Regions from separate parts of the Lentibacillus kimchii genome, predicted to be linked through region 3. Evidence: riboswitches for the same ligand, from Rfam matches in the RefSeq annotation. Region 3 holds a riboswitch; each other region holds the start of a gene.
The links. A riboswitch is a leader RNA that binds a small molecule or an ion and turns the genes downstream of it on or off. The one in region 3 is predicted to bind thiamine pyrophosphate.
Positions count from the first base shown of each region.

Region 1 (4,964 bases), 1.0 Mb from region 3:
ATTTTTTTAGAGTCAGTTGCTTTTTCTGTTTCTGGCAAATCACCTTCATTATAGGATTGTTTCATCGCTTTTATATCGCGTGTATCCATAGGTTTTGTATATTTTTGGATGGTCTGTTTGATCTGGTTACGATATTTTGGCGCGAGAAGTGCTTGTGCCTTAGGATGCCATCGCTCCATCCAGTCGAATTGCAGATGATCGCCCCGGGTTTTTTTCTTGAGTGCCAGCATGTCTGGATGATTCCCATTATAGTGGGCCGTCACATAGGTTAAGACATTTTCATAATAGATAGGTGATTGTTTAATAATTTTTTGAACTTCGTCAATCTGAAATAAACGATCCAGATACGACTTTTCGAGTGTGCTGTCTGTTGTCGTCTTATCCAGAAGGCCTTTTCGGAAGCATTTATAACAGTTCATACAAGGCTCATGAACCTGGCCTCTGCTGCAGGCGTGAGCAAATGTATAATATGGCGTCTGTCTTGCAATTTGTGTTGTCATAACTTCGCTCAAACCGATTGTTGGCAGCGTAAATGGCATATCAACCGCTTCCAGCAGATGAGACCATGGTTTTCCTATCTCTGTATCCTGACACTCCTGATAAGGTCCGTGCCCGATTTGATAGCCGATTTCCAATGTTTGTCCGTGTCCTGTTGTATCAAGTCCGTAGTAATCCGCTAATAAGAGCGCAGGCACACTATCGGTCAGATACGTGTTAAAGCCGACCGGTTTTCGTATATAGGGCATGTCAGTTTTAATTTTGTGGACGTTTTTTCCCATGTCAGCCATGGCATCACAGGCATAGTGGGCTGCTTCCTGATTTAAAAGCGTGTGACCCATCCCTTCTTGCGTTAGGCGATCAATATAAAACAGATGGGTATCCTCGGGCAGCAATGCAACTGCCGCAGTTGAATCAATTCCGCCGCTGTATGAAAGAGCAGGGACCGCATGTGATGGTGCTTGTCTGGGTTTGATGGTTCCCTGAACGGGTGAGACGCGTATATTCGTGGTTTGCCTGAGGCGTTCGTGGAATGATTTGCTGACACCTCGAGGCACTCGGATGCGCGAACCGCAAAAGGGATAAATAATGGCTATGGTGGCAAGTGCGAGCAGATCAGGATGAACCGAATCGAGCGTCCAGTCAGCCGGCAGATGGAACTCACAACGTTTGGATCCCATACGAGTCGTTTGGTTTGTCTTGAAAACGCTATTAAATACGGTGTTTGTTTTGGGATCGTCGTTTTCTGGCGTGAATCCCAATTCCAGTTTGCCGTTGTCAGCTTGAGCGTTAATGATCACATTTAGTCACACCTTTACAGAAGTTTTGGTCTTTCTAGTATATGTAAAGGTTAATTCGAATGTATGGGTTGCTCTCGCGGTATATCAGTGTCATGATGCTAACGCTTTGACAAGCATTCAAGGTGCTTGGTACTATGACTGTATCCGATTACAAAAATCGACAGAAATCTATTAGGGGAGGCTCGCACTTTAACTATATTTCAATCAGTTACAAACTGTGCGATATTTCAGAAGATACTTAATTAGAAGTCTGAAGTCTAACATTAGAGAATCCGAAACAATACTTTCGATAGGGATGTGGACAAAGAATGAATATTTTATGGGGAATAGCGGGTATTGTAATACTTCTTGCAATCGCCTTCCTATTTTCAAACAATAAGAAGAGAATTAATTTTCGAACTGTATTTGTCGCTCTGGCAATTCAAATCGTTTTCGCACTTATCGTGTTAAAGTGGCCGCTTGGGCATAAGGCACTTGAATGGGTCTCCGGTATTGTGGAGAAGATTATCGGCTCTGCTAATGCTGGAATAAGTTTTCTTTTTGATCCCCTTATCCCTAAGGACGATAGCATCTTTGCTTTTCAGGTACTGCCTGTCATCATCTTTTTCTCGTCACTTATTTCAGTCTTATATTATCTTGGTGTCATGCAGTGGATCATTCGGATGCTCGGCGGTGCGCTCTCTAAACTGCTGAAAACAAGCAAAGTCGAATCCATGAACGCCGCAGGGAGTATCTTTCTTGGACAAACGGAATCACCGCTCGTAATCAGACCGTATGTTAAGAACATGACGCTTTCTGAATTGTTTGCTGTGATGACTGGAGGCCTGGCTACTGTTGCCGGATCAGTCCTGGCTGGCTATGCTTTGCTTGGTGTTCCTATGAGATTTTTAATTGCAGCAAGTTTCATGGCTGCGCCGGCTGGTTTATTAATGGCAAAAATTATTATCCCTGAAGTTAATAAGGAACAAACCACAGATGAAGTTACACTGGAAAAGGATACAGAGACGACCAATGTGATCGATGCAGCTGCCGGGGGTGCCAGTGATGGTCTGAAATTAGCCCTGACGGTTGGCGCAATGCTTATCAGTTTTCTTTCACTTATTGCTCTCGCCAATCTGTTTTTAGGCTGGGCCGGCGGTTTATTCGGTGTGGATGATTTAACCTTGCAGCAAATTCTTGGCTATATCTTTTCACCAATTGCGTTTATGATTGGTATTCCATGGGATGAAGCTATGCGTGCCGGATCGCTTATTGGTCAAAAGATTATTACGAATGAATTTGTTGCTTTTTCCAATTTCGGTCCTGTTATTGATACTTTTTCTGATAAAGCTCAAACTATTATTACATTCGCTTTGTGCGGATTTGCCAACTTTGGCTCGATGGCCATCCTGATCGGCGGACTTAGTCCAATGGCGCCAAATAAAAGGGGTGACATTGCAAGAATCGGGCTGAAGGCTGTGCTGGCCGGGACACTCGCCAATCTATTAAGTGCCGCAATAGCAGGTATGCTTGTTTAAAGCTAGATTGGCAGTCTGACGTACAGCGAAAAGGTCCGTACTTGTTTGACGAAGCCTTCTTGATAAGTTATGCTAAAATTAAATTAATAAGAAATCCACTAGGGGTGCCTGCGCGGCTGAGATAAGATGACTGTCTTAATCCCTTTGAACCTGATCTAGTTTGCACTAGCGGAGGGAAGTGGAGCTGGTACAATAGTTGAGATTGCTAGAAAACCACTCCATTTCCGGGGTGGTTTTTTATTAGTTTCTTGAAAACCAGCAGGGCATCAAATTTATTGTATATCGTCAATACTGTGGTGGAAGTTGGCTGCTAGATGCGGATAATTGGTTGATCATGCATTTTGAGGAGGATTTAGTGATGCGTTTTTCGGAATCTTTGAAAGAGGCGACCGGACAGAGCTGGACATACAGCCTGAACCATCCTTTTGTCCAGGGGATTGTGAGAGGCGATTTGCCGCTGGAAACATTCAAAAATTATATCATGCAGGACATCTATTATTTAAAACACTACGGGAAAGTCCATGCCTTTGCGGCTGCTCAGGCAGATGACTTCAGTCAGGCAGCATCTCTGGCGGAAAAAGCCAAAACAACAGCTGAAGCAGAGCTTACCGTTCATAAGGAACATGCCAGAATTTTAAATATTACCGATGAAGACGTGCAGCAATTCAAACCTGCGCCAACAGCTTATGCCTATACATCCCATTTATATCGCGCCGCGTTATCCGGCAGTCTGGCGCAAATGATCGCTGCGATGCTCCCGTGCTACTGGTTATATGCCGATATCGGTCTGGAAAACAAGGGCACGAAGACCGGCGTCGAAATTTATGATAATTGGATTCAGATGTATGCAAGTGATGAATTTCAGGAATCAACGCGCGACATGATCAACTTGCTGGATGACCTCGCAGCCGAGGCAAGCGCAGCAGAGAAGGCGAAAATTAAAGATCAGTTTGTGATAGCTAAAGAATATGAACTTGCTTTCTGGGAAATGGCTTATAGATTTGAAACGTGGCTTTCGGAGCAGAAACAGACGAAGGTCTCCGGTTAATTATCACAACAGGGTGTCCCGCACTAGAGCGGGGCACCCTGTTTTTTATGGCAATATGAAACAAAGCAATATGAATTTTTCGGGAAATTGTTTATAATGACTAATAGACGTTACGCCAACCGCGCGAGAAAACAGTTCATGTACTAAAACCATTAAGGGAGCATACGTATGTTTAATTTAACGCATGACATGCTGGAAGCTAACAGCGCGATGCAAACAGCTGAAGAAATAGCCCAGCAGCCAAACGTATGGGTAAAAATGACGGACATGGTGTTTAAACAAAAGAGTGCCTGGAAGGAATTTGTTGAATCGATTTATGCCAAGCACGAACGTGTCCGGGTCATTATGACGGGAGCCGGTTCATCCGCTTTTGCCGGGGAAACACTCGTGCCGGAATTGCGCAGGCAAACCGGTACTCATGTAACATTTGAAGCGGTTGCGACAACAGATATTGTTGCCACACCGAAAAATTATTTGTTTCAGAATATACCGACCATCATGGTATCGTTTGCCCGCTCAGGCAACAGTCCCGAAAGCCTTGCTGCTGTTTCCCTGGGGAAACAGATGGTTGATCATTTTTATCAGGTGGTCATTACATGCAATGCGGAAGGTCAATTGGCTGTAAACAGCAAACAGGACGACAATTCCCTGACCATTTTGATGCCGGATGAGGTAAATGACCAGGGATTTGCGATGACGAGCAGTTTCACCTCCATGATGATGACAGCTTATGGCGTGTTTACGGAAAAGCCTTTCACCGGTAATGAGGCGAAACTCCTAATATCAACGGCCGAGGATTTTCTGGCAACTATTCCTGATAAGATTGATGAGCTGCTTGCGTTTGATTTTTCCCGGGTTGTTTATTTAGGCTCCGGTCTGATGAGCCCGCTTTCCCACGAGGCAGCGTTAAAGATGCTGGAACTGACGGCCGGTAACGCTGTTGCCATTCATGAATCGTCATTAGGTTTTCGTCATGGTCCGAAGTCCATTTTGAATGACCAATCCGTTGTCGTTCTATTTGTATCCAGCCATGCGTATACACGGAAGTATGATATGGATTTATTGCGGGAACTGGCAGCTGATAATTCCGGTTCAAAGGTT
Region 1 covers NZ_AP043934.1:2,215,695-2,220,658, reverse strand. Annotated here, with positions in the region: gene ACZ444_RS11760 (DUF6395 domain-containing protein) at 1-1,298, opposite strand, end outside; gene ACZ444_RS11755 (NupC/NupG family nucleoside CNT transporter) at 1,607-2,815, shown strand; TPP riboswitch at 2,906-3,009, shown strand; gene tenA (thiaminase II) at 3,174-3,863, shown strand; gene ACZ444_RS11745 (SIS domain-containing protein) at 4,032-4,964, shown strand, end outside.
Region 1: it holds a riboswitch for thiamine pyrophosphate, as region 3 does, so the genes downstream of both, tenA (thiaminase II) here and thiT (energy-coupled thiamine transporter ThiT) in region 3, are expected to answer to the same signal.

Region 2 (4,964 bases), 880 kb from region 3:
AATACCGACCAGTGATTCGATCAGCCGGGCTCCGCCAATCCACTGCGCCGCCATCGCAGAGAATAAGAATATGATGATACTGACAGCTGAAAACAGAACAACCCATTTGGACTTATAGCGTTCCTTTAAAAAATCCACCATTGTCAGGGCGTTATATTTCCGCGTCACAATCGCAAACTTTTTCCCCAGCACCATCAGGACAAAATAACCCGTCGACACCTGAGTCATCGCGAGCAGCACCCAGCCGAGGCCTTCCGTATAGGCTGTGCCCGGTCCGCCAATAAAACTGCTGGCACTGCCATAAGTCGCTGTCATCGTCATCGCAAGGACAAAGCCGCCAAGACTTCGCCCACCGAGAAAGTAATCCTGCATAAACGAACTGGACGACTGTACCGATCTGCTCGCCCAGACACCGGCACCAAATATAATAAGCAAAACGCCAATTAACGGAACTAATGCCTGCCATGTCGTCATAGCTCGTTCTCCTCATCATCCAGTGAGACCTCGACAAACCATTTTTTGACGACAACAGTCACCAGAACAGCCATGACAATAAATCCTACAACACAGCTGTAAAAAAACCAGGCCGGCAATCCAAAAATATATGTATAGTCAGACGGGTCTTGACTGCCAAGACCATACGCAAAGACAAACCACCAGATAAAATTAAATATGGCCAGTCCAACGCCAATCAAGGCCTCACGATTAGCCACCTTATAACGCGGGTCCTCATCGGGCAAATACTGTTTATTCAATGAATAATCCCCCTTGAATGTCCCAGTCGTTCCAGGGCAGGACATTTCTGCGACTATAACTCACTATAACATATTTGTAATATTTAAAAAGTTCATTGCTTAAAACTGCCCTGTGACTAAGCTGGGTTAAAATGAGCGCAGGAAACGACTAAAGACTCCTGCGGGAACAAAAGCATAGATGAGACCCCGAAATACGTCAAGCACAACGCAAGACTTCCCCGAAAAAGCTCGCGGGCGTGACGAGCAGGAGAAGGCTCACCAGCTGCCCGCAGAAACCGACGTCTGTTTTCGGAGCGTTGTGCTCACATTCGAGTTGTTCGGATCACCCTTTGACAGGATACTTTTGTCTCAGCCTCTGCTTATTCCATAGTTATGGTTGACTGAGGTGCTTTTCGCGCCAGGCACATAATACCGGCAATCAAATAAAAGATTCCGCCAAATATCAAAGCTCCAAAGGTGATCAGCGTGGATACCGCCGCCGTCACAATCAACATAATGCCGGCCGCTTTGGGTTTGCTGTTGCCTTTCATAAACACGATTGAGATAATTCCCATAATCACACTAATTACCGTCAGAATAACAAGGAACCAGCCGCCGCCCTGAATACCTTCTAAAGCTACATCCAGCTCGCCTGGTGCTATACCGGGCTGCTGCTTCATTTCATCTGTTGCTTCATTCAAAACCGCCTCGTTATTAGACACCCAGACCATAAGACCGCCTGCGATCGAAAAAAATCCATAAACAAGTGCACCTATAACCGATAAAACGATTTCCCCTGTTCTGCTCATACTGCTCCTGCCTCCCTTATTAAAAGATGCATGACATGGCCATCATCACCAGTCACATAGTTGTAAGTATTTTCTTACCTCTTTCATTCTATCAAACGTTACTAAAAAATTTAACTATCATGACAAATTCTTATTCTTTTGTTAAACTGAATATGAAAAGACAATTAAACACTACTAGGGGTGCCCAAAAATCGCGGGCTGAGAGGAAAGGCGTTCGAAGCTTTCCGACTCTTACGGACCTGATCTGGTTAGTACCAGCGAAGGGAAGTAGTCTGATAACGTATTCAGCTATTTTTTAAGCCAGGTCCAGTCAATGGATCTGGCTTTTTTGATTTTTCTGCCGCCCCTAATGAAAGGAGCATTGGATTGAACCGTACGCACCTCCTGACAACAATGGCTGTTTTTGTCGCGATTGGAACACTGGGAGCTCAACTCTTATGGTTTCCAGCAGGTGTCGCGAAAGCTTATCCTGTGCAGCATGCCGTTAATGTAACAGCAGCTGTCACGCTCGGTCCGGGACCGGCCGTTATCATTGCATTTATGATTGGCCTGCTTCGCAACATGCTCGGTCTGGGGACGCTGTTAGCCTTTCCCGGTGGCATGGTTGGCGCCTTTCTGGCTGGCTGGCTCTACCGGCTGACAAACAGAAAAGGAATGGCTGCCTTTGGCGAAGCGATCGGAACTGGTATAATCGGATCACTGTTCGCCGTGCCCTTTGCACGCATTCTGCTGGGAAGCTCAGCCGGTGCCTTTTTCTTTATGCCGTCATTTCTTGTCAGCAGTGTTTCGGGTGCTTTAATTGGCTGGTTTGTCACAGCAAAAATGAAACAGACAAACGTCATGAAAAATCATGTCTAAGGAGGCATTGCAATGCCATCAATACCCAAAGCTTTAACCATTGCCGGCACAGACCCGACAGGCGGCGCCGGCATTCAGGCTGATCTTAAAACATTTCAGGAATTGAAAAGCTATGGCATGTCCGTTATCACATCCGTCGTCGCCCAAAATACAACAGGTGTTCAGGACGTCCAGAATATGTCATCATCCATGATCAAACAGCAGCTGGAATCCGTCATGGACGATATCCCATTCCAATCATTCAAAACCGGCATGCTGGCAAACGTCCCTATTATGGAAGCGGTCTATGCCGAATTAGCCCAGTTGGATGTGCCTTATGTCATGGATCCGGTTATGGTGACAACAAGCGGCGATACGCTCGTCTCAGAGGAGGCGCGCGATTATTTGCGCGAGGCTTTATTACCGCTGGCAGCAGTCGTTACCCCGAATATCCCGGAAGCCGAAGTACTGACCGGTATGACGATTCAAACAGCTGATGACATGAAGCAGGCCTCCCAGCAGATTGTTCACAAGTACAATGCCGGAGCTGCCCTTGTTAAAGGCGGCCATATGCAAGGTAAAGCCGTTGACTTTTTATACGACGGCCAGACAATTCATACGTTTACGGCAGAGCGCATCGAGACCAGTAATACGCATGGCACAGGCTGCACCTATTCAGCCGCCATCACAGCCTATCTCAGTCAAGGCTATACCTTATATGACGCTGTACGCCTGGCTAAAGCTTTTGTGACCTCAGCCATACGCCATTCATTTTCGATCGGCCATGGCAGCGGTCCGACCAATCACTGGGCCAGCAGAATGGAGGAGTTTAATTAAATGAAACACACGATCATTGAAGACGTACGCAAGACGACACCGCTTATCCACCATCTGACGAATCAAGTGGTGATCAATCTCTCAGCAAACGGGTTGCTGTCGTTCGGGGCAGCACCCGTTATGGGCAAAGCTGAAGAAGAAGCAGCGGATATGGCAGCGAATGCTGATGGTGTTCTCTTGAATATCGGCACCCTGACGTCCTGGGAGCTGCCGGCGATGATTCGTGCCGGCCAAGCAGCGAATGAAAATGGCATCCCGGTTTTGCTTGATCCGGTCGGTGTCGCTGCCACCCCATTCCGGACAAACGCTGTCAAAAGCATTTTAGAAAACGTGAAGCCGACAGTCATTAAGGGGAATGCCGGCGAACTCGCTCATATTGCAGGCATCCCGTGGGAAACAAGAGGCGTTGACTCAATTGGCGATGGCCATGCTGACGACATCGCCACTAAAATTTCTGATATTTACCAGACAACTGCGCTTGTAACCGGCCAGACAGATATCATCAGCAGTCATGGCAGCATGGTGTCAAATCAAACCGGCCACCCGCTTTTAAGCCAAGTAACCGGTGCTGGCTGCCTGCTGGGATCTGTCTTAACAGCCTGCCTGACCACTGACGACACGCTTGAAAACCAAGTTCTGACAGCGGTTGAATTTTACGGACTGGCCGCTGAATATGCTGCCAAACGCTCGGACGTCAATGGCTCAGGGACATTTCTGCCGCATTTTATCGATGCCCTGTCGTTTGATCCCGCCGAACTGGAAAGGACGTGAGCTATGAATTTACGGATATATTTTATCATGGGCAGTCAGAATGCCAGCCATGACAAGCCTGAGGCAATACTTGAAGAAGCCGCTCAAGCCGGCATTACAGCCTTTCAATTCCGGGAAAAAGGTGAAAACGCGCTTACGGGTGAGGCCAAATTAGCCTTAGGACATAGACTGCGTGACATCTGCAGGCGCTACAACGTCTTGTTTTTTATAAATGATGACCTTGATCTGGCTGAACCACTGCAAGCAGACGGCATCCATGTCGGACAGGACGATACACAGCTGGAAACCGTACGGCAGATGTTTCCTGACAAATACATCGGGCTGTCCGTATCCAGTGAACGAGAGATGAACAGCAGCCCGATTCAGCTCGCTGACTACCTTGGAGCCGGACCAGTCTATGCCACATCCTCGAAGGAAGATGCCAAACAGGCAGTCGGCACCGATTGGATCAGATCTCTGAAGCATCACTATCCCAGCATGCCCATTGTCGGAATCGGCGGAATCACAACAGATAATGCCTCTTCTGTGATCAGTGCCGGTGCTGATGGCGTCTCGGTCATCTCGGCCATTACTAAGGCATCCGATATTGGTACAGCTGTTAGAAATCTGTGAACACGCTTGAATTTGACGATAAAACTGGGATATAACGAACGTATCAGCCTTAAAAACGAATGAGCTGCCTCCAGCATTATCAAATGGTGTGCTTTTAAAGTTAATCATGCAAAGCGGATTGGGCCGCCCATACATTATGGACCGACGTCTCATATAGTAATGAGAAAGCTATTATAAGGAGGAAAAAAACTTATGGCCAATCAGCCACCATTTGATGATGAAAGGCTATTTAACTTTTTTGGCTCTCTGGGTGGATGGCCTTCCTACGGCTCAGGACAACCGGGATATGGTCCTGGAGTTGATCCGGGCTTCAGTCAGCCTGGATACAATCCTGGATATGGACCCGGATACGGCCCAGGATATG
Region 2 covers NZ_AP043934.1:297,433-302,396, reverse strand. Annotated here, with positions in the region: gene panF (sodium/pantothenate symporter) at 1-474, opposite strand, end outside; gene ACZ444_RS01960 (YhdT family protein) at 471-740, opposite strand; gene ACZ444_RS01955 (DUF4064 domain-containing protein) at 1,115-1,543, opposite strand; TPP riboswitch at 1,710-1,826, shown strand; gene thiW (energy coupling factor transporter S component ThiW) at 1,910-2,401, shown strand; gene thiD (bifunctional hydroxymethylpyrimidine kinase/phosphomethylpyrimidine kinase) at 2,414-3,217, shown strand; gene thiM (hydroxyethylthiazole kinase) at 3,218-3,988, shown strand; gene thiE (thiamine phosphate synthase) at 3,992-4,600, shown strand; gene ACZ444_RS01930 (hypothetical protein) at 4,793-4,964, shown strand, end outside.
Region 2: it holds a riboswitch for thiamine pyrophosphate, as region 3 does, so the genes downstream of both, thiW (energy coupling factor transporter S component ThiW) here and thiT (energy-coupled thiamine transporter ThiT) in region 3, are expected to answer to the same signal.

Region 3 (4,964 bases):
TCGGAATGACCGGTCCCATTGCTTTAAATGCAAAAACAAAGCCTTCTGTAATATGGTCCGCAATCGTATCCAAGGCTTTTTGGCGTCCAAATGCAATCGTTGACAGTAACAGCAGGACGACGGCCACACCACCAACAAAAGCCGCACCATCGCCACCTTCAAATCCAGACATTCGTCCGGAAGAAAGCTTCGAAAACATCATGTAAATCACAACCGCCAGCATAGCGATTGGAACCAAAACAGCAAACATTTTACTCCACATGGTGACGTGCCGCGATTCTGTTTTATTAAGAGGCTCGCCAGTTGTTTGGATCTGCTCCCCTTCGAGCTCATTCAAATCGCTGTCTTTTGATCGAATGGTTTTTCTGTAAAATACGTACGCGAATCCAATGGCCACCGCTCCGGCGATGAGTGATAAAACAAGTGCCTTATCAGCGACAACCGATGTTTCGATCCCGGCCGCTGTTGCAGATACATTAGGCGCCACTTGAACAATGTAATCGGAAGACAGTGCCATACCCTGGCCAGCCAGCGCAACAGCAACAGCTGAGGTCATAGCCGGAAGACCTGAGCGGATGGCGGCCGGAACAAGCAAGGCACAGATGAGCGGTACAGCAGGTGTTGGCCAAAAGAATAAGGAAATGACATAAGTAACACCCACCAGCAGGAAAAAGGATACATGCCCATTAACCATAAATTTCTGGATGGGCTGAATCATTCGCCTGTCAGCTCCTAAATCTCTCAACGAATGCAGGAGAGCCATCATAAATGTAATAATCAAAAATATATTAAACAGCTCTTTCGCAGCCACTAGATTAGCATTGAAAATGACCGTAAAACCATCCACCAGACTGCCCTGATATACCCAGGCAATCACAAACGTTCCAAGTAGCGACGGCAGGACAACGCCGCGGCGAAAGATCATCGTCAAAATGATCGCTAATGTGAACAGAGCATATAACCAGTGGGCCAGGGTTATCTCCACTTTAAACACTTCCTTTCTATCTGTGCTCCAGCCTATGCACGTTGAAAGAAAGCGGTGAAAACATCCATTTTGAATTGAACGCGAACTGCGGAAATGCACTGAATCGTTGTTATGAACGAAATAAAAATAGCCCTCTGTCGCAGAAGGACTATTTTTTAAATTCCGGTTCCGTAACATAATGTGAGCGGCATTGAACCAAATCAGGCTGTTTTTAATAACATTCTGGGCTGTTTATGAAATAGAAGAAAAACGACTGCTGCACTGATGACCAATGACGGAATGATATACGATATATTATAGAGCAATGAATAGACCCAGACAGATTGACCTTCCACAGCTGAATTAAAGAAGGCAACCCCAGCCGCAAAGTGAGCCAAAAACCGCAGTGAACTGCCCAAAATCACCCCAAGTGTTATATACGTAAGATAAACAGTTGTTTGCCCCGATTGAATAGCTTTTTGCACCTGCTTGGCAAAGATTCCAGCAAATCCAATTACCGTAAAGGCAAGGGCATAGTCAATGAAACCCTGAAGCGGGGTCAAGACGTAACCAGTCCCAGCCGCAACCTGCAAAATCCCCCACAAAAATCCTGACAAGAGCCCGCCTTTAAGACCCCAGCGAAATGCAAGTATAAATACAGGAATCATCGCCAATGAAATGGATCCGCCCTGTGCCCAGATTTTAAATGATAGAAACGGAATGACATCCAGCAACAAGGCCAGAGCTGTAAAGACAGCCACCTCAATTAAAAACAATGTGCGGTTTGAACGCATCGAACTCCTCCCCTTTTTGCCGGCAGCCTGTGCCGCCTGAATATGTTAAAAAACACAAAAAAAGCAATGCCAAGGGGAAGCTTTCTGATGGGAAAACTCCGCTCACATTGCTGCTGATCCATCAAAAAAGCCGCCATCCCTGCGCTAGTACTAACTAACAGGTTCGAAGGGTAAGAACTAACTCGTTCACTCTCAGCCAAAGGCTCCCCTTGAAGGCTTCTAACCTATGCTTTTTTTGCTGAATATATTATATCATACACCACACTAATTACAAGACTGTTCTGAATTCGGGGGGGTTCTATTATGATTTGTGCTTGGTATCTCTGCGGGGCGTCTGACTATATCCCTGCTGTCGTTGTAGGGGTATAATACCGTTTGTGATTTTACTGACTATAGCCATAAATATAAGTCCCGCTGCTGCGATTATGATCATGACAGCAAAAAATTGGATTATGAAGGCACCTATGCTGCTGGAAACAGCTGCTGTTATATAGCGACTGCCATAAAACAGCGTAACACCAGCAATGCTGATAATGACAATGAATGTCAGAACCGTCCCTGCCAATTGCCCCAACCGAAGTTTTTTCCAAGTATCTTTATATTTAAATGCGGCATAAATTAAATAAACAATTACAACCAGTGAAACAAATATTATTCGCGTCATTACCATCAGCTCCTGTCATTTAATGAACCGGTGTGTGTGCTTCCACCGCCCGTTTGAGTGCCTGCAGAATATAGCCGATCCCGCCGTAGTTCGCGAGCGGAAAGACCCTTGGCATACCATCAGGAAATGTTCCGTTTATCACAGGCTTGTATTTTTGACCTGTCAGCACCACAAGCCTGTCAAATTGTTTCAGCTGTTTTTCGTCTGCCTGGCATATTAATTGCGCATACGAGACAATCTCATCACTGTTTTGGTTAAACGTCACATCATACGGACCATCAACGATATCGTCCGCAAATAAAAACCCGTGTTTAGCTGACAGAATCACCCATTGATCAGTAAACATTTCTGCATATTGCCGCGTGCGTTTGTGCAGTGTACCGGTATAAGCATTTTTTGCGGGCACAGCCCCCATTTCCGGATGATTGTCCCAAATCTTTTTCCGGCCACATGGAATAATACTTAATTCCTTCATCTCGTTTCACTCCTATTTACATAAGTATAGCATGTTAACCAGAGCTGCAAAAGACAAATCGTTTTATAACGCTTGATTGCAATTGTTTGACCTTCAGAACTAACAATTCTATACTCGATGGGAGAAAGTAATAAATAGAAAGTACTTAAGATTGCTTTTCTGTTTGATTGCTTATTTACAAGGAATGACATTGTACAGTTATGATTTAAAAGGAGGAACCACATTGGCTTTGAATGTTGCACAAAAACTGATCAAAGATCACGTCGTTTCGGGCGACATGAATGCCGGGTCAGAAATTGGTCTGCAAATCGATCAGACACTGACCCAGGACGCCACAGGAACCATGGTCATGCTTGAACTTGAAGCGATGGGCCTGGACTATGCCAAAACCGAAGCTTCAGCACAGTATGTTGATCATAATCTAATCCAGGAAGATAATAAAAACCCTGATGACCATCTGTTCTTAGAAAGTTCTGCCCAGCGCTTTGGTCTTCACTTTTCAAGACCCGGAAATGGGGTTAGCCATCCTGTTCACATGCAGCGTCTCGCCGTACCTGGCAAGACTTTGCTCGGCTCGGACAGTCACACATGTGCTAACGGCTCAATGGGCATGCTTGCCATGGGTGCAGGCGGTATTGATGTGGCCATGGCCATCGCAGGTGAACCATTCCATATCACGATGCCTCAAGTTATGGGCGTTAAACTCACAGGTGACTTGCCTGACTGGGTAAGTGCGAAAGATGTGATCCTGGAAATGCTCAGACGCCATGATGTTAAAGGCGGCGTCGGAAAAATTATTGAGTACTATGGACCAGGACTTGATCATTTATCAGCCATGGATCGCCATGTCATTGCCAATATGGGAGCAGAACTGGGCGCTACAGCAACTGTTTTCCCATCGGATGACGAAGTTAAAAACTTCCTCGAACACCAGGGCCGCGGTGATGACTGGGTTGAAGTGACAGCCGACGAAGATGCTGCCTATGATATCTATGAAGAGATCAATCTGTCTGAGCTTGAACCTTTAGTTGCCCAGCCATCCAGTCCGGGCAAAGTTGTTCCAGCCAAAGAGATTGCAGGCACGCCGATCTATCAGTCCTACATTGGGTCGTCAGCCAATCCAGGATACCGCGATTTCGCTGTAGCAGCCGAGACTGTTAAAGGCCGTAAGATTGTTAATGGTGTGTCACTCGACATTAATCCGACATCCAGACAAATGCTTACCGACCTTGTAAGCAATATGCATATTGCCAATCTGCTGCAGGCTGGATCCCGATTGCATCAGGCAGGCTGCAATGGCTGTATCGGAATGGGGCAGGCACCTGCATCCGGACGAAACAGCTTACGGACAACACCACGTAACTTCCCAGGCAGATCCGGCACAAAAGAAGACAGTGTTTACTTATCCAGTCCGGAAACAGCTGCAGCATCTGCACTAACAGGTGAAATAACGGATCCGCGGACATTGGATATGCCTTATCCGAAAGTCAAAGATCCGGCTGAAACCAATAATGTGGATGACAGTTTACTGGAAAAACCGCTGCCACGGGAGGATGCTCAGAAAGTTGAACTGGTTAAAGGACCAAATATTGCCTCCATCCCAGCTATGGACAGTATGCCTGACAAACTCGAACTGCCTATAATGCTTAAAGTCGGCGACAATATTTCGACCGACGAAATTCTGGCCGGCGGTGCCCGCGTCCTGCCATATCGCAGTAACCTGCCGGAAATCGCCAAATTTACGTATGAAAATGTTGATTCAACATATGTTGACAGAGCTATGGAAGTCCGCGAAGAAACCGGGCATGCCATTGTTGGCGGATTTAACTATGGTCAAGGCTCAAGCCGTGAGCATGCCGCGCTCGCACCAAGATATCTCGGTCTGCGTGCCGTCCTTGTTAAAGATTATGCCCGTATACACTGGCAAAATCTGGTTAACTTTGGAATTCTGCCACTTCAATTCACTAACGAAGCTGATTACGACAAGCTTGAGCAAGGAGATGTTCTCCAGCTTAATGATTTGCGAAATCAAATTCAGAATAACGACCAGATCAACGTAACACTGGC
Region 3 covers NZ_AP043934.1:1,173,097-1,178,060, reverse strand. Annotated here, with positions in the region: gene ACZ444_RS06375 (hypothetical protein) at 1-985, opposite strand, end outside; gene thiT (energy-coupled thiamine transporter ThiT) at 1,186-1,758, opposite strand; TPP riboswitch at 1,878-1,978, opposite strand; gene ACZ444_RS06365 (hypothetical protein) at 2,060-2,422, opposite strand; gene ACZ444_RS06360 (DUF6884 domain-containing protein) at 2,442-2,897, opposite strand; gene ACZ444_RS06355 (aconitate hydratase) at 3,121-4,964, shown strand, end outside.

Region 4 (4,964 bases), 680 kb from region 3:
CCATTTTCGGCATCAGCACTAATACCGCTCCTGTTTTGACGGCCAGCTGCATCGTATCCGTTACGTTATAGCCAGCCAGCAGCCCGATAATCAAACCAAGTACTGTGCCGAGCACCATCGAGTCGCCTAAAAATCCGAAACGTTTCTGGATCGCTTCCGGACTGGCTTCAAGCTTATTTAAACCTGGGATTCTGTCAAACACAGCATCAAGAGGCTTTGCCAGGAAATACGAAGGAGCTGAGGCCGCATGGGGGAACGTGATCTGCTTATAGCCAAAATAATTTTCAATCTCCGGAGCCAGCAAATCGGCCAGCAGGAAAATAACCAGCACATGCACCGCAATCGTAAACAAACCTAGAGCAAAATCATTCGTCATGGCGTAAACAAGTGAGCCGGTGAACGCCACATGCCAATAGTTCCATACATCAATATTCAGCGTTTTCGTCAAACCAAACAGCAGCAGGATAAAATTAATCCCAAGAGCTATCGGAATAGCAAGACTTCCCAACGCTGTTCCATAGGAAATCGCTGAGGTAGCCGGCCAGCCTATATCAATGGTGTGCAAATCAAAATTAAAACGATTAACCATCGCTTCAGCTGCCGGTCCCAAACTGGACGTCAATAAATCAATGACCAGATTCAAGCCAACAAATCCGATGCCGACTGTCATCCCTGCGTAGAACGCATTTTTCAGTTTGGTTCCTAATAAAAGAGCAAATAAAAATATAATAATGGGTAGCATGACACTGGCTCCCAGATCAACAAACCACTGTAAGGCTTGCAAAGACACCCCCCTTTTCAGCGAAGCCGCTCCCTTTCAAATACTGATCAGGCAAAATATTGATGATAAAGCGACCTCGCCTCTGTTGCATCGTTTGTTCCATGCACGAGCACGCGTCCATCTTTGAACATAATCATCCGGTTCTGATCGGTACGAAACTGCAATAAAAACGAATTTTGGTTAACGTCACCGAGATTGGACAGATGCTTAGCGATGTCTTCCAGATTGCGTGTTTCTTTCGATGCCGGCCGAATTTGAACAGTGTCCCGGCCGCAAAGCACTTCCGTCTTCGTCTGGCTTTGACTCAGAAATGGATAGATGGGTTCTGTGCTACATGAGGGACAATCAACGAATTTAAGTTTATCGACATTGACCGATGAATGATCATTGGACCAAATATCAAATGAAATAAGTTCACGGCGCAAGTCAGACCAATTCTCTGTCAAAATCTTAAGAGCTTCAGCCGTTTGATAAGCAACAACCATTTGGACGACTGGACTGATCACACCCCCTGTGTCACAAGTCAATCCGCCTACTGGCATGCCCTGCAGCAAGCAATTTAAACAAGGCGAGCTCTGCGGCAGAATGGTATAACTAATCCCGTAACTGGCTACAATGGATCCATAAATCCAGGGAACGCTATATTTCTGCGCAGCATCATTGATAATCATGCGGATTTCAAAATTATCTGTTGCATCCATAATCAGGTCAGTATCTGGTGCGAATTGCTCCATCTCAGTCGGCGTTACATCCGCGATATGCGCTTCGATCGTTACGTCACGATTAATCGCCTGCAACCGTCTCTGAGCTGAAATGGCTTTAGGCATCTGCTGTTCGGCATCCTGTTCCGTGTACAGCTGCTGGCGCTGCAGATTGCTCCATTCAACATAATCACGGTCCACAATGGTAATCTTGCCAACGCCGGAACGGACTAATATTTCCGAATTGCCCGTTCCGAGTGCGCCGGCGCCTATCACAAGAACGTGTTTATTCTGCAGCATTTGCTGGCCATCTTCGCCAATTCCCCGAAATAGAATCTGCCGAGAATAACGTTCATTCATCAGACACTCATCCCCTCTGCCGGACTGCTGGCAGCAGCGTAGCGTTTTTTCGGGATGCGTCCAGCTTCATAGCCCAATTGGCCTGCTTGGACAGCAAGTTTCATCGCCTCAGCCATTTTCACGGGTTTTGACGCTTTCGCTACAGCAGAATTTAACAGAACGCCATCTGCCCCAAGTTCCATCGCTGTGACGACATCTTTAGGAGAACCGATTCCCGCATCTACAATGACCGGCACCGTTAAAAGTTCCGTTATCAAACTCAGATTAAGTTCATTCAGAATCCCTTGCCCGGATCCAATCGGCGAAGCACCAGGCATAACAGCATGAGCTCCTATTTCTTCAAGCCGCTGTGCCAGCACAACATCGTCAGACGTGTACGGCAGGACCGTGTAGCCTTCTTGAACCAGTTCCTCTGTTGCCTTTAACGTTTCCGTCGGATCAGGGAGCAATGTCTTGTCATCACCGATTACTTCCACTTTAATCATGTCACACAACCCTGAGGCGTTAGCCAGTTTAGCCGTGCGGACGGCTTCTTCAGCCGTCTTAGCACCTGCTGTATTGGGCAGCAAGCTATACTTCTCTACATCTAGTTTCTCCAGAAAATTCGGCTGTGACGGTTCGAATATATTCATCCGCCTGACCGAAAAAGTCAGGATATCCGCTTCTGATACATCAACAGCCTGTTTTTGTGTGTCAAAGTCGGGATATTTACCCGTCCCGAGAAATAACCGGGAATTAAATGTTTTATTACCTATCGTTAACATTTAGCCACCTCCTACAAATTGGACCAGTTCAATTTTGTCACCACTGCGAACTTCTTGCTTTTCATGCCTATCCTTATTCAAAATATCACCATTGTACTCCACAATAACGACGGTACTGCTAATATGAAAATACTGTTTCACATCCGAGACTGTCTTCACTGTCTCAGGCATATCAGTCATGTTGCCATTAATATTAAGCTGCATGTTATCACCCCCCTTTAAATGATTAAGCAAGCTTAAGGGTATCAGCCAGCTGTTAAAGCCTTTTTATAGCGCTGGACAGCATCGACGGGATTATCCGCCAGCAAAATACCGGACAGAACAGCAACGCCCGAAGCACCCGTGTCAAGAACATCGTGTACATTTTCCGGTGCTATCCCGCCAATTGCTATAACTGGAACTGACGCGCTCCGGACTGCATGCCGCAGATTTTCAAGTCCTCGTGGTTCCATACCCGGTTTTGACCCGCTCGCAAAAACATGACCATACAGTACATAATCAGCACCGTTAGCCTCGGCTTTCACAGCTTCCTGAACCGAATGAACGGAACACCCGATACGCCAATGTATATTAAGATGTCGGGCATTGGCAGCGTCCATACTCTCGTAAGTCAGCTGCACACCCCCTGTCATTTTCTCGTAAGCAGTGTCTGCATCTGTATTAACGATCACTTTGCTGCGCGGAATACCGGCTTCAGCAAGGTCATCAATCGCCTGCTTCAACTGTTCAGATGTCCATGTTTTTTCGCGTAAATGAAGCCAGTCAATATAGGTGTGAATGTCCCTGATAATCGACGTCAATTCTTCTAGTGATTGTTTGCCTGTGGAAATAACATGAAGCTCTGACATAAATGCCCCCTCTCACACACCAGCCGAACGCAAAAAACCACTTCCCAGCATGGAAAGTGGTTTCGTTTATATCGCAAATCATTAAGAGACTTGCAATGTTCACCTTGCCACTTCCCTACGCCGGCGTTAACCGTCTCAAGTTCAAAGGGTCTCAGAGTCAGTACTCTGATCTCAGCTTTTTAAAAAGCTCCCCTAGTGGGATTATTAAGATATTTTGATTTATTATTAGACTACCATAAAAATTTAGATATGAGCGAATTTCATAATTCATAGCCCTTGCGGCGCAAGGACTTAAAAACGTAAAAAAGGAAGTACCTCCCCAAATCTTGTATAATGGTAGTTGAACTAAAACATCCATAGAGATTGGAGGAATACTTCCTATGACTATTATACGACAACCAAGCTTATTTAGCATCCAAGAACTTTATGACATGGAACCTACCCAAAAGTATGAGGCGATCATTTCCGCCGTTGATTTGGATGCCATTTATCACGACATGGCTAAAAAATCCCGTTTGGGCGCGCCTGAAGAGCTGAATGTTGCAGCGATGATTATTTCCGTTTTCATTCGGTATGTTGAACGCATCCCAACCATAAAAGACCTGAAAAAACGCTTAGATGATGATATTGCCTTCAAATTGAATTGTGGATTTCTGGTTTCAGACAAGATTCCTTCGGAAGCTTCCTATTCCCGCCTTTTAACCAAGCTGAGCGAGTCAGATGCATTGGAAAAGGCCCAGGAAAAAGTTGTTCTTCAAGCCATTGCCGAAGGCTTTATCGCTGATGATACAGTCGCCATCGATGCGACTCATTTCGAAGCACGTGATCAGGCCCCGCCTAAAGAAGAAAAGGCAAAGCCGGAACCGAAAAAACGCGGCCGTAAATCCAGGGAAGAGCGTGACCAATGGCTCCAGGAACAAGCTGAGAAAGAAGCGAATCTGCCTCTTTATGACAGGAAAATCGAAGCTCAACTGGATGCATCTTTAACAGAACTTCGAGACGGTGTTCCCCGGGATCCCCAATGGGGGATCAAGAAAAACAGCGAAGGCAAAAATACATTCTGGTTTGGCTATAAAGGACATCTGGCTGTCGGCACATCAAGTCAATACATTTTACAGGCCCTTTTCTCATCAGGAAATCTAAATGATGGAAAAGCCGCAATTCCTTTATTGAAGGGGATGAATGAACGCTTGCCTCTTTCAAACTTGCGTTATCAGACGATGGATGCGGGTTATGATTTTGAACCGATTTACACGCAGGTCTATCGAATGGGCCAGCAATCTATCATTGCCTATAATAAACGCAATGAATCGGAACCCATAGGGTTTGATAAATATTTTGCCCCAACATGTTTCCGTGAACATTCGTACCGTTATGAAAGTTACGATGCCAAACATGAAACCCTGAAGTACACAAACCCAAAGGAATGCAAAGACTGCCCTTTAGCCCATGAAGACATATGCCAGAAAGTATTCAAGATGAAAATCACTAAAGACCTCAGGCGATACAC
Region 4 covers NZ_AP043934.1:491,658-496,621, reverse strand. Annotated here, with positions in the region: gene ACZ444_RS03015 (PTS galactitol transporter subunit IIC) at 1-790, opposite strand, end outside; gene ACZ444_RS03010 (MoeB/ThiF family adenylyltransferase) at 829-1,842, opposite strand; gene ACZ444_RS03005 (thiazole synthase) at 1,842-2,606, opposite strand; gene thiS (sulfur carrier protein ThiS) at 2,607-2,810, opposite strand; gene ACZ444_RS02995 (thiamine phosphate synthase) at 2,852-3,454, opposite strand; TPP riboswitch at 3,550-3,658, opposite strand; gene ACZ444_RS02990 (IS1182 family transposase) at 3,835-4,964, shown strand, end outside.
Region 4: it holds a riboswitch for thiamine pyrophosphate, as region 3 does, so the genes downstream of both, ACZ444_RS02995 (thiamine phosphate synthase) here and thiT (energy-coupled thiamine transporter ThiT) in region 3, are expected to answer to the same signal.